One region of the Curtobacterium sp. RM9 genome, then DNA from elsewhere that is predicted to be linked to it. Evidence: predicted binding sites of a transcription regulator. Region 1 holds the regulator's gene; the other holds the start of a gene.

Evidence for each region. The regulator HrcA, encoded in region 1, represses chaperone genes, less so after heat shock. The targets are predictions, from matches to a motif close to TTNGCACTCGNNNNNNNCGAGTGCNAA.
Region 2: groL (chaperonin GroEL) is a predicted target of HrcA. The motif match lies at 3,243-3,269, and genes of this name have one in related genera.

Annotation. Positions count from the first base shown of each region.
Region 1 is NZ_CM143271.1:1,401,469-1,406,477, reverse strand. It holds gene ACY3FI_RS06595 (16S rRNA (uracil(1498)-N(3))-methyltransferase) at 1-27, opposite strand, end outside; gene dnaJ (molecular chaperone DnaJ) at 27-1,133, opposite strand; gene hrcA (heat-inducible transcriptional repressor HrcA) at 1,242-2,258, opposite strand; gene ACY3FI_RS06580 (DUF4870 domain-containing protein) at 2,366-2,812, shown strand; gene hemW (radical SAM family heme chaperone HemW) at 2,820-4,055, opposite strand; gene ACY3FI_RS06570 (HAD family hydrolase) at 4,084-4,776, shown strand; gene ACY3FI_RS06565 (DUF1990 domain-containing protein) at 4,773-5,009, opposite strand, start outside.
Region 2 is NZ_CM143271.1:3,001,965-3,006,973, reverse strand. It holds gene msrB (peptide-methionine (R)-S-oxide reductase MsrB) at 1-94, opposite strand, end outside; gene ACY3FI_RS14235 (GNAT family N-acetyltransferase) at 159-626, shown strand; gene ACY3FI_RS14230 (DUF2332 family protein) at 623-1,705, shown strand; gene ACY3FI_RS14225 (DUF3263 domain-containing protein) at 1,801-2,100, shown strand; gene ACY3FI_RS14220 (LytR C-terminal domain-containing protein) at 2,097-2,681, shown strand; gene ACY3FI_RS14215 (cold-shock protein) at 2,843-3,046, shown strand; gene groL (chaperonin GroEL) at 3,312-4,934, shown strand.

The sequences.
Region 1 (5,009 bases):
CGGCTCGACCAGGTAGAGCGACGCCATCAGAAGTTGAAGAAGCGGTCGCGGAGCTTGCCGAACATGCCCTGCTGGAAGCGGGCGAGCTGCGGCTTCGGTGCCTTGTGCGACTTCGCGAGCTGCTCGACCAGCCCGCGCTCCTTGTGCGAGAGCTTGGTCGGGGTGACCACCTGCACGCCGACCCGCAGGTCGCCGCGTCCGGTGCCGCGGAGCTTCGTGACGCCGCGGTCCTTGATGACCAGGACGTCGGCGCTCTGCACGCCGGGCCGGATCTCGAGCTCGACCGGGCCGTCGAGGCCGTCGATGGTCGTGGTCGCGCCGAGGATCGCGTCGGTCATCTGCACCTCGAGCGTCGCCAGCAGGTCGTCGCCGTCGCGGCTGTAGACGTCGTGGTGCCGGACCTTGATCTCGAGGTAGAGGTCTCCCGAGGGGCCGCCGGCCGGACCGACCTCGCCCTGCCCGGGCATCTGCAGCCGGAGACCGGTCTCGACACCGGCGGGGACGTCCACCGGGATCGTGCGCCGGGCACGGACACGGCCCTGACCCTGGCAGGTCGGGCACGGGTTGGGGATCACGGTGCCGTACCCACGGCAGGTGCCGCAGGGGGCGCTCGTCACGACGTTGCCGAGGAGCGAGCGGACCTGCCGCTGGATGTGCCCCGTGCCCCCGCAGATGTCGCAGGTCTGGGGGTGGGTGCCGGGCGCCGCGCAGGAGCCGCCACACGTCTCGCAGAGCACGGCCGTGTCGACCTCGACGTCCTTGTGGATGCCGAAGACGACTTCGTCGAGGTCGACCTCGATCCGGAGCAGGGCGTCCTGGCCGCGCTCGGCACGCGACCGCGGGCCGTTGCCGCGACCGGCACCGCCGCCGCCGAAGAACGCGTCGAAGATGTCGCTGAAGCCGCCGGCGTTGCCGAACGGGCTGTCGGCCTGGGGCCCCGCGTCGTAGCGTCGCCGCTGCTCGGGGTCGCTCAGCACGTCGTACGCGTGCGTCACGTCCTTGAACCGCTCGGCCGCGTCCGGGCTCGGGTTCACGTCGGGGTGGAGCTCGCGGGCGAGCCGGCGGTACGCCTTCTTGATGTCGGCATCGGAGGCGTCCTGCTGGACGCCGAGGACGTCGTAGTGGTCTGCCACGTATCCCTCAGTCGGTTCGGTCGGTGCGGCGGTCGCCGCAGGTCGGGTCGGTCTGGAGGCGCGGATCGCCCCGGTGAGGCACCGCGCGTCGGTCGGGGGCCGGGTCGGTCACTGTTCACCCAGCAGCTTGGACAGGTACCGGGCGACCGCGCGGACCGCGGCCATGTTGGTGCCGTAGTCCATCCGGGTCGGGCCGAGCACGCCGAGACGTGCGACCTCGCCGCCGGCGAGGTACCCGCCCGCGACGATGCTGGTGGCGTCGAGCCCGTACCGGGCGTTCTCGACGCCGATGCGGGCCGCGACGCCGTCGTCCACCTGCATCTCCCCGAACAACCGGAGCAGGGTCACCTGTTCCTCGATCGCCTCCAGCACGGGGAACAGGCCGCCGGTGAAGTCCTGCTCGCTCTTGGCCAGGTTCGCCGCGCCCGCCATCACGAGGCGGTCCTGGCGGTTCGCGCCGACCTGCTCGATGAGCGTCGCCACCACGACGCCCGCGAGCGTCTGGGCATCCGGGCGGACCTGCTGCGGCACCGCGCGGAGCGCCCGTGGGACGTCCTGCAGCAGGAGCCCGACGCTCGCCCCGTTGACGACGGCGCGGAGTTCGGTGAGCGAGCCCTCGTCGAGCGGGACGTCCGTCTCGACGACGCGCTGTTCGACGCGGGCCGTGTCGGTGATGAGGACCACCATGAGCCGGGTGTCGGCGAGCCGGACCAGCTCGATGTGCTGCACGCGGGCGCGCACCATCGAGGGGTACTGCACCAGGGCGACCTGGTTCGTGAGCTGGCTGAGCAGGCGGACCGTGCGGCCGAGGACCTCGTCGAGGTCGTTCGGCGCGCCGAGGAAGGTCTCGATCGCGTGCCGCTGCGCGCTCGACAGCGGGCGGGCGGCGGCGAGGTGGTCCACGAAGACCCGGTACCCCTTGTCCGTCGGCACGCGCCCGGACGAGGTGTGCGGCGCGGCGATGAGCTGTTCGTCCTCGAGCTGCGCCATGTCGTTGCGGATCGTCGCCGCGCTCACCCCGAAGGCGTGCCGCTCGACGATGGTCTTCGAGCCGACCGGTTCGCGCGAGGCGACGTAGTCCCGCACGATGGCCTTGAGGACCTCGAGGCTGCGTTCGCTGACCACCCGGACCCCTTCCACTCGTTCTGGCACTCGGACGTGTCGACTGCTGATCCTACGCCCGACCGCCGACCGACCGGGACTTCTGCACAGCCCGGCGATACGCTCGGCGCATGACCTACGGACAGCAGCCCGGTGGCCCCTACGGACAGGAACCCGGCGCCAAGGACCCAGGCGGCCCGCAGTACCCCGGCGGCCCGCAGTACCCGGCAGGATGGACGCCGCCGCAGCCCCTCAGCCCCGAGGACCAGCGGCTCTGGGCGACCCTGACGCACGTCGGCGCGATCTTCTTCAGCCTCGTCGTGCCGATCATCGCGTACCTCGTGCTCCGCGACCGCGGGCAGTTCATCCGCGAGCACACCCGGCAGGCGCTCAACTTCCACATCACGGCGGCCATCGCGGGCTTCGTCTCCGGCCTGCTGACGATCGTGGTCATCGGCCTCGTGCTGCTGCCGGTCATCGGTGTGCTCGTGGTCGTCTTCTCGATCATGGCCGCGATCGCAGCCAACCAGGGGCGCTTCTACAAGTACCCGCTGGCGATCGAGTTCATCAAGCAGTAGTCGCGGGTCAGTCGAGCAGCTCGCGGACCACCGCGTCCGCGAGCAGGCGACCCTGCATCGTCAGCTCGATGCGTCCCCGCACCGCGGCCGGGCCGTCCACGAGACCACGTGCGATGAGCCCGGCGACGCGGCCCCGCGCCTCCCGGCGGAGCTCCGACGTGGCGAGCTCACCGCGGACCCGCGCCGCGAGCAGCACCCGTTCGACGTACCGGGTCTCGTCGTCGAGGGTCTCGCGACCTGCGGCCGGAGAGTCGCCGGCCAGCACCCGGTTCGCGTACGCGGCCGGGTGCTTGACGTTCCACCAGCGGGTCCCGGCGACCGCGGAGTGCGCGCCCGGACCGACGCCCCACCAGTCGTGGCCCTTCCAGTAGGAGAGGTTGTGCCGGCTGGCGTGCTGAGTGGTCCCGCCGTCCGGGTCCGTCCTGGCCCAGTTCGACACCTCGTACCAGGCGTAGCCGGCGTCGCCGAGCACCCGGTCCGCGAGCTCGTACATGTCGGCGGCCAGGTCGTCGTCCGGAGCGGGCAGTTCGCCGCGCGCGACCATGCGGCCCATCGCGGTGCCCTCCTCGACGATGAGCGAGTAGGCGGACACGTGGTCTGGCTCGCAGGCCAGGGCCGCGTCGAGCGAGGTCCGCCAGTCGTCGAGGGACTCCCCCGGCGTCGAGTAGATCAGGTCGAGCGAGACGTCGAGCCCCTGCTGCTTCGCGAGGTCCACGACCACGGGCACACGCTCAGGGTCGTGCGTCCGGTCGAGGGTCGCCAGCACGTGCGGCACCGCCGACTGCATGCCGTAGCTGACCCGGGTGAAGCCCGCCGCGTGCAGCGTCGCGAGGGCGTCCGCGTCCACCGAGTCCGGGTTCGCCTCGGTCGTGACCTCGGCGCCGGGCAGGATCCCCCAGGTGTCGTCGATCGCACGGAGCACCATCGCCAGGTCGGACGCCGGGAGCATCGTCGGGGTGCCGCCGCCGAAGAACACCGTGGACACCGGGCGGCGCGGGACACCGGACCGGTCGAGGACCTCGGCGGCCCACTCGATCTCGCGCACCGCGTGCCCGGCGTAGTCGTCGCGTCGGACGCCCCGCAGCTCGGACGCCGTGTACGTGTTGAAGTCGCAGTACCCGCAGCGGACCCGGCAGAACGGCACGTGCACGTAGACACCGAACGGCACCTCGCCCGCTCCGGGCCCCGGGTCGATCAGTCCGTCCGTGGGAGCGGGATCGGCGATCGGGAGAGCACTCGGCATGATCTCCATTGTCCGTCATGATGGAGGCATGGAGCACCAGCCCGTCCCCACGACCGTGCTGTGGGACATCGACGGCACCCTCGTGATGAACGCCGCGTCCCCGGGGAACCTATACCACCTCGCCCTCGAGCGGGCCGTCGGACGCGACCTCGTCCTGCGCGTCGGACACCAGCACGGCCGCACCGACGCCGGACTCATCGCCGAGCACGTGCGCGCCCATCACCTCGAGGACGACCTCATCCCCACGGTGACCGCGCACCTGCGCGACCTCACCGACGAACGCCACCGCTCGGGCGACCACCGGTCCCCCGCGCCGGGTGCCGTCGCGCTCGTCCGCCGCTTCGCCGCCCTCGGCTGGCGGAACGGCCTGCTCACCGGCAACTCCGCGCACCGTGCGCGCATCAAGCTGCAGGGCGCCGGGTTCGACGTCGATGCGTTCGACTGGGAGCACTCCTACTTCGGCGACACCGAGGTCGACCGGTCCGGAGTGACCGCCCGGGCGGCCGCCGCCCTCGCCGGGACGCGGGCCGTCATCGTCGGCGACACCCCACGCGACGGCGAGGCCGCCGACGCCGCTGGCATCCCGTTCCTCGCGGTCGCGACGGGCGTCTACGACGCCGACGCGCTCCGGGCGACGAGCGCGGTGGCGATCGCGCGGAACTGCGTCGACGACGCCACGCTCATCGAGGACGCGATCGCGGCGCTGCCGCCGCTGGACTAGTCGCCGCGGAGGGCGACCAGGTACTTCTCGGCCATCGACTTCTGCTGGCGGCGGACCAGCGGCGCCACGAACTGCCACTTCCGGCTCGCCGGGTGCGAGAACTGCCGGATCTGCAGCCACACGGAGCCGTCCGGCGTCCGTTCCACCACGAAGGACTCCTCGCCCGAGAGCGGGTGCCCCTCGAGGGTGCCGTAGGCGAAGCCCTTCCGGTCGGTCTCGTCGATGATCGACAC
Region 2 (5,009 bases), 1.6 Mb from region 1:
GGCGCTCCGTACCGGCCTGCCGGAGGACGGCGTACTGGTCCGGGGAGAGCTCCTCGCGCCACTGGGCGTCGGACTTGTCGACGTTGTACGTCATGTGTTCCTCCTGCTTCCGGCCGGGCTTCGACGGGGCACCCGGCCACCTCAGTAAACTCGCGACGATGTCCGAGCATTCCGTGCACCACGCCCGCTGGGACCGTCTGACGACGGACGAACTGTACGGCATCGTCGTCCTCCGGAACCGCGTGTTCGCGCTCGAACAGCGGGTCACCGGCGTGGACTTCGACGGCCGCGACCGCGAGGCGGACACGGAGCACTGGTGGTTCGGAGCGGACGCCGATCCGGTCGGGTACCTGCGGCTGATCCGCCCGGCGCCGGGCGAGCCCCACCCCGAGGGTGGCGTGCCACCGGCGTGGGTGATCGGCCGGGTCGCCACGCACCCGGACCACCGCGGGCAGGGGATCGCCGGTCGACTCGTCGCCGCGGTGCTCGAGGCACACGGGCACGACCCGTTCGTCCTGCACGCCCAGGAGTACGTCGCAGCACTCTACGAACGGCACGGCTTCGTCCGCTTCGGGTCGCCCTACGACGAGGCCGGCATCCGCCACGTCGGCATGTACCGCCCGTGACCGACACCCGGGCGCGCTACGCCGCGTACGCCGACCGCATCGCCGCGGTCTCGCCGTCGTACGCCGCGTGGGCGCGGTCGCTCGACGACGACCTCGTCGCGCTCCTCGACGCGGTCCCGGAGCAGCAGCGGCAGCCCGAGCTGTTCTTCGCGGTCGCCCGGCGCTTCGGTGCGGACCCTGCGGACCCGGATGCGCTCCGCGCGGTCGGCCTGGAGGCGCGCCCCGCCCTGGTCGCGGCCCTCGCCACCGCCACGGTGCAGGCCAACGACCCGCGTCGCCTCGGTCCGGTCGTGCCGGTCCTGCAGGCGCTCGCCGCCGCGACCGAGCGTCCGCTGGGGCTCGTCGACGCGGGAGCAGCCGCCGGGCTCTGCTCGGTCCCGGACCACGTGACGCTCGACCACGTCCTCACCGACGCCGCCCGCACGCCCGGTCGCACCCCGCTGCCGGCGCCGCACCCCGGTGCCGCGGGGCGCGACGTGCGCGGCGGGGTGCGACCCGAGCGCGTCCGGGTGCACACGGCGGTCGCCGAGCCGTCGGTGCACCTCACGGTCGCGGTCTCCGGCGTGGTGCCCGCGCCGCGTGCGACCCCGATCCGGATCGGCGCGCGGGTCGCCCTCGACCCGAACCCGATCGACCTGGCCGAGCACGGGGCGTTCGACCGGCTGGTCGAGGCCGTCCCGCCCGAGGCGACGGACCGGACCGCCCTGATGCGCGAGGCGGCGCTGGCGACGCGAGCCGCGCCTCCCGTCCGGATCAGGGGAGCGCTGCCGGGTGACCTCGACCGCGCACTCGACGCCCTGCCGGACCACGTCGAGCCGGTGGTGATGACCACCGGGACCCTCGTCTACGTGCCGGGCGTGGGTCGGCAGCGGGTGGTCGACCGGCTCCGGGAGCGCGGGGTGCACTGGATCGCCCTCGAACGGACGGGGATCCTGGCGGGCGTCGCGGAGACGCTGCCCGGCGACGTGGACCCGAACGACCCGGACGCCTTCGCGACGCTCTCGCTCGACGGGACCGCCCTCGCCGTCTCCGACCCCTTCGGCACACGGGTGCGGTGGTTCCGCGAACCGAACCTGTGACCGGTGTTCGCGACAGTCCAGCGGCGTGCCAGGGTGCGGCCCCGTCACACCCCTACGATGTGCGAGACCCGTTACCGGACCGTGATCGGACAGCAGTGACCGCCCTCCCCGCCGACGAGCTCAGCGAGCTCGCGAAGCACGTGCTCGCGTTCGAGCACGACCGGGCGCGGCACGACCGCACGAAGGAAGCGGAGATCCGGGTCGAGTTCGACATGTCGCCGGCGCGGTACTACCAGGTGCTCAACCGTGTGATCGACTCGCCCGCGGCGCTCGCGTACGACCCGCTGCTCGTCACCCGGCTGCAGCGGCTGCGGCACGCCCGCACCAGTGCCCGCGCGACCCGCAGCTTCGTCGCACCCGGCGCCATCCCCGAAGGACGTGAAGAGGAACGATGACGACGAGACACCCCCGCGACCGGTTCGACGACGTCACCGAGGGTCCCCGGGTCGGCGCGCACCGCGGGGCGCAGCGGCGGGGGCGCGGCTGGATCGCGTTCGCCTGGGCCGCCCTCGCGACCGGTGTCCTCGTCGGTCTCGGCGTGCTCGTCCTCGCCCTGCTCAACGACAGTTACTCCTTCCCGGGGTCGAGCTCGTCGACCGCCCCGTCGTCGTCGTCCTCGGCGTCGGCGCCGGCCACCACGGGCAGCGCGAAGCCCACCGCGACCCCGTCCGCGCCCGCCGCGGCGACCCCGGCCGACCAGGGCTCGACGAGCGTCGTCGTGCTGAACGGCACGACGACCTCCGGGCTCGCGGCGAAGGCCCGCACGGCGCTGACGGCCGCCGGGTGGAAGGTCACGTCGACCGGCGACGCGGGCACCACCGGGACGACCGCGACGATCGTGTACTACCAGCAGGCGTCGCAGGCCGCGGTGGCGCAGGGCATCGCCAAGTCGCTCGGCACGAGGGCCGTGCAGCGCTCGGCGGCGTTCCCGAACGCGGACGTGAGCGTCGTGCTCGGTGCGGACTACGCGGGCTGACACGCCCTTTGTGACGCTCGTGTTTCGGGAACGTTGCATTCCGACGGAATCCACGTGAAAGAACGTCACACCTCTTGCCACCTCCCCGGTGTTCGGTCAGAGTCGTGCGCAGACGGCGAGGACGTCGTCAGCATCAGCACCACCGCAGGGAGCAAGAGATCATGGCCAACGGAACCGTGAAGTGGTTCAACGCCGAGAAGGGCTTCGGCTTCATCACCGTCGATGGAGGGGGCCAGGACGTGTTCGTGCACTACTCGGCAATCGACATGTCGGGCTACAAGGTCCTCGAAGAGGGCCAGGCAGTGACGTTCGACGTCGGCACCGGGTCGAAGGGGCCGCAGGCGGAGTCCGTCCGTCCCGCCTGAGCCGTCGACACCGGCACCACTGCGAACGCGCCGTCCCCGTCGGGGGCGGCGCGTTCGCCGTGTGCCGGATGTGCTCGCTCGGTGGTGGGTGCGGTGCGGTGGGGGCGACCGTCCCACCGGCGCGGGGTGTGCTGGGAACTCGCGCCGCGCCTCCCGGCTGTGTTGCACTCGCACCCGGCGAGTGCCAGAATCGGCGTTGGCACTCGCTCACGCTGAGTGCCAGCACGACCCCCATGACGACGTCCGGGAGGGACGAGAAACTCACATGGCTAAGATCATTGCTTTCGACGAGGAGGCCCGCCGCGGCCTCGAGCGCGGCCTCAACCAGCTGGCCGACGCCGTGAAGGTGACGCTCGGCCCGCGCGGCCGCAACGTCGTCCTCGAGAAGAAGTGGGGCGCCCCCACGATCACGAACGACGGTGTCTCCATCGCCAAGGAGATCGAGCTCGACGACCCGTACGAGAAGATCGGTGCGGAGCTCGTCAAGGAGGTCGCGAAGAAGACCGACGACGTCGCCGGTGACGGCACGACGACCGCGACCGTGCTCGCCCAGGCGCTCGTCCGCGAGGGCCTCCGCAACGTCGCCGCCGGTGCCGACCCCGTGTCGCTCAAGCGCGGCATCGAGAAGGCCGTCAAGGCCGTCTCGGACCAGCTCCTCGAGAACGCCAAGGAGATCGAGACCAAGGACCAGATCGCCGCCACCGCGTCGATCTCCGCCGCTGACCCGACCATCGGCGAGCTCATCGCCGAGGCGATCGACAAGGTCGGCAAGGAAGGCGTCGTCACGGTCGAGGAGTCGAACACCTTCGGCACCGAGCTCGAGCTCACCGAGGGCATGCGCTTCGACAAGGGCTACCTGTCGCAGTACTTCGTGACCGACCCCGAGCGTCAGGAAGCCGTCTTCGAGGACGCCTACATCCTGATCGTCAACTCGAAGATCTCGAACATCAAGGACCTGCTGCCGGTCGTCGACAAGGTGATCCAGGCGGGCAAGCAGCTCCTCATCATCGCCGAGGACGTCGACGGCGAGGCCCTGGCCACGCTCGTCGTGAACAAGATCCGCGGCATCTTCAAGTCCGTCGCCGTCAAGGCCCCGGGCTTCGGCGACCGCCGCAAGGCCATGCTGCAGGACATCGCGATCCTCACCGGCGGCCAGGTCATCTCGGAAGAGGTCGGCCTCAAGCTCGAGAACGCGACGCTCGACCTCCTCGGTCGTGCCCGCAAGGTCGTCATCACCAAGGACGAGACCACGATCGTCGAGGGTGCCGGCGACGCCGAGCAGATCGCCGGCCGTGTCCGCCAGATCCGCTCCGAGATCGAGGCGACCGACTCCGACTACGACCGCGAGAAGCTCCAGGAGCGCCTCGCGAAGCTCGCCGGTGGCGTCGCCGTCATCAAGGCGGGTGCCGCGACCGAGGTCGAGCTCAAGGAGCGCAAGCACCGCATCGAGGACGCCGTCCGCAACGCCAAGGCTGCCGTCGAGGAGGGCATCGTCGCCGGTGGTGGCGTCGCGCTCATCCAGGCCGGTGCCGTCGCGCTCGACGGTCTGCAGCTCGAGGGTGACGAGGCGACCGGTGCGAACATCGTCCGCGTCGCGATCGACGCGCCGCTCAAGCAGATCGCGCTGAACGCCGGCATGGAGCCCGGCGTCGTCGCCGCGAAGGTCCGCGAGCTCGAGTCCGGTTGGGGCCTCAACGCCGCCACCGGTGAGTACGTCGACCTGGTCGCCGCCGGCATCATCGACCCGGCCAAGGTCACGCGCTCGGCGCTGCAGAACGCTGCGTCGATCGCCGGTCTGTTCCTCACGACCGAGGCCGTCGTCGCCGACAAGCCCGAGAAGTCCCCGGCCATGCCGGCCGGCGACCCGACGGGTGGCATGGACTTCTAGGTCCCGCTAGCCGGAAGGGCCCCGCACGCTGCGCGTGCGGGGCCCTTCCGCGTGCCGGGGGTCGGCGGGCCCGCC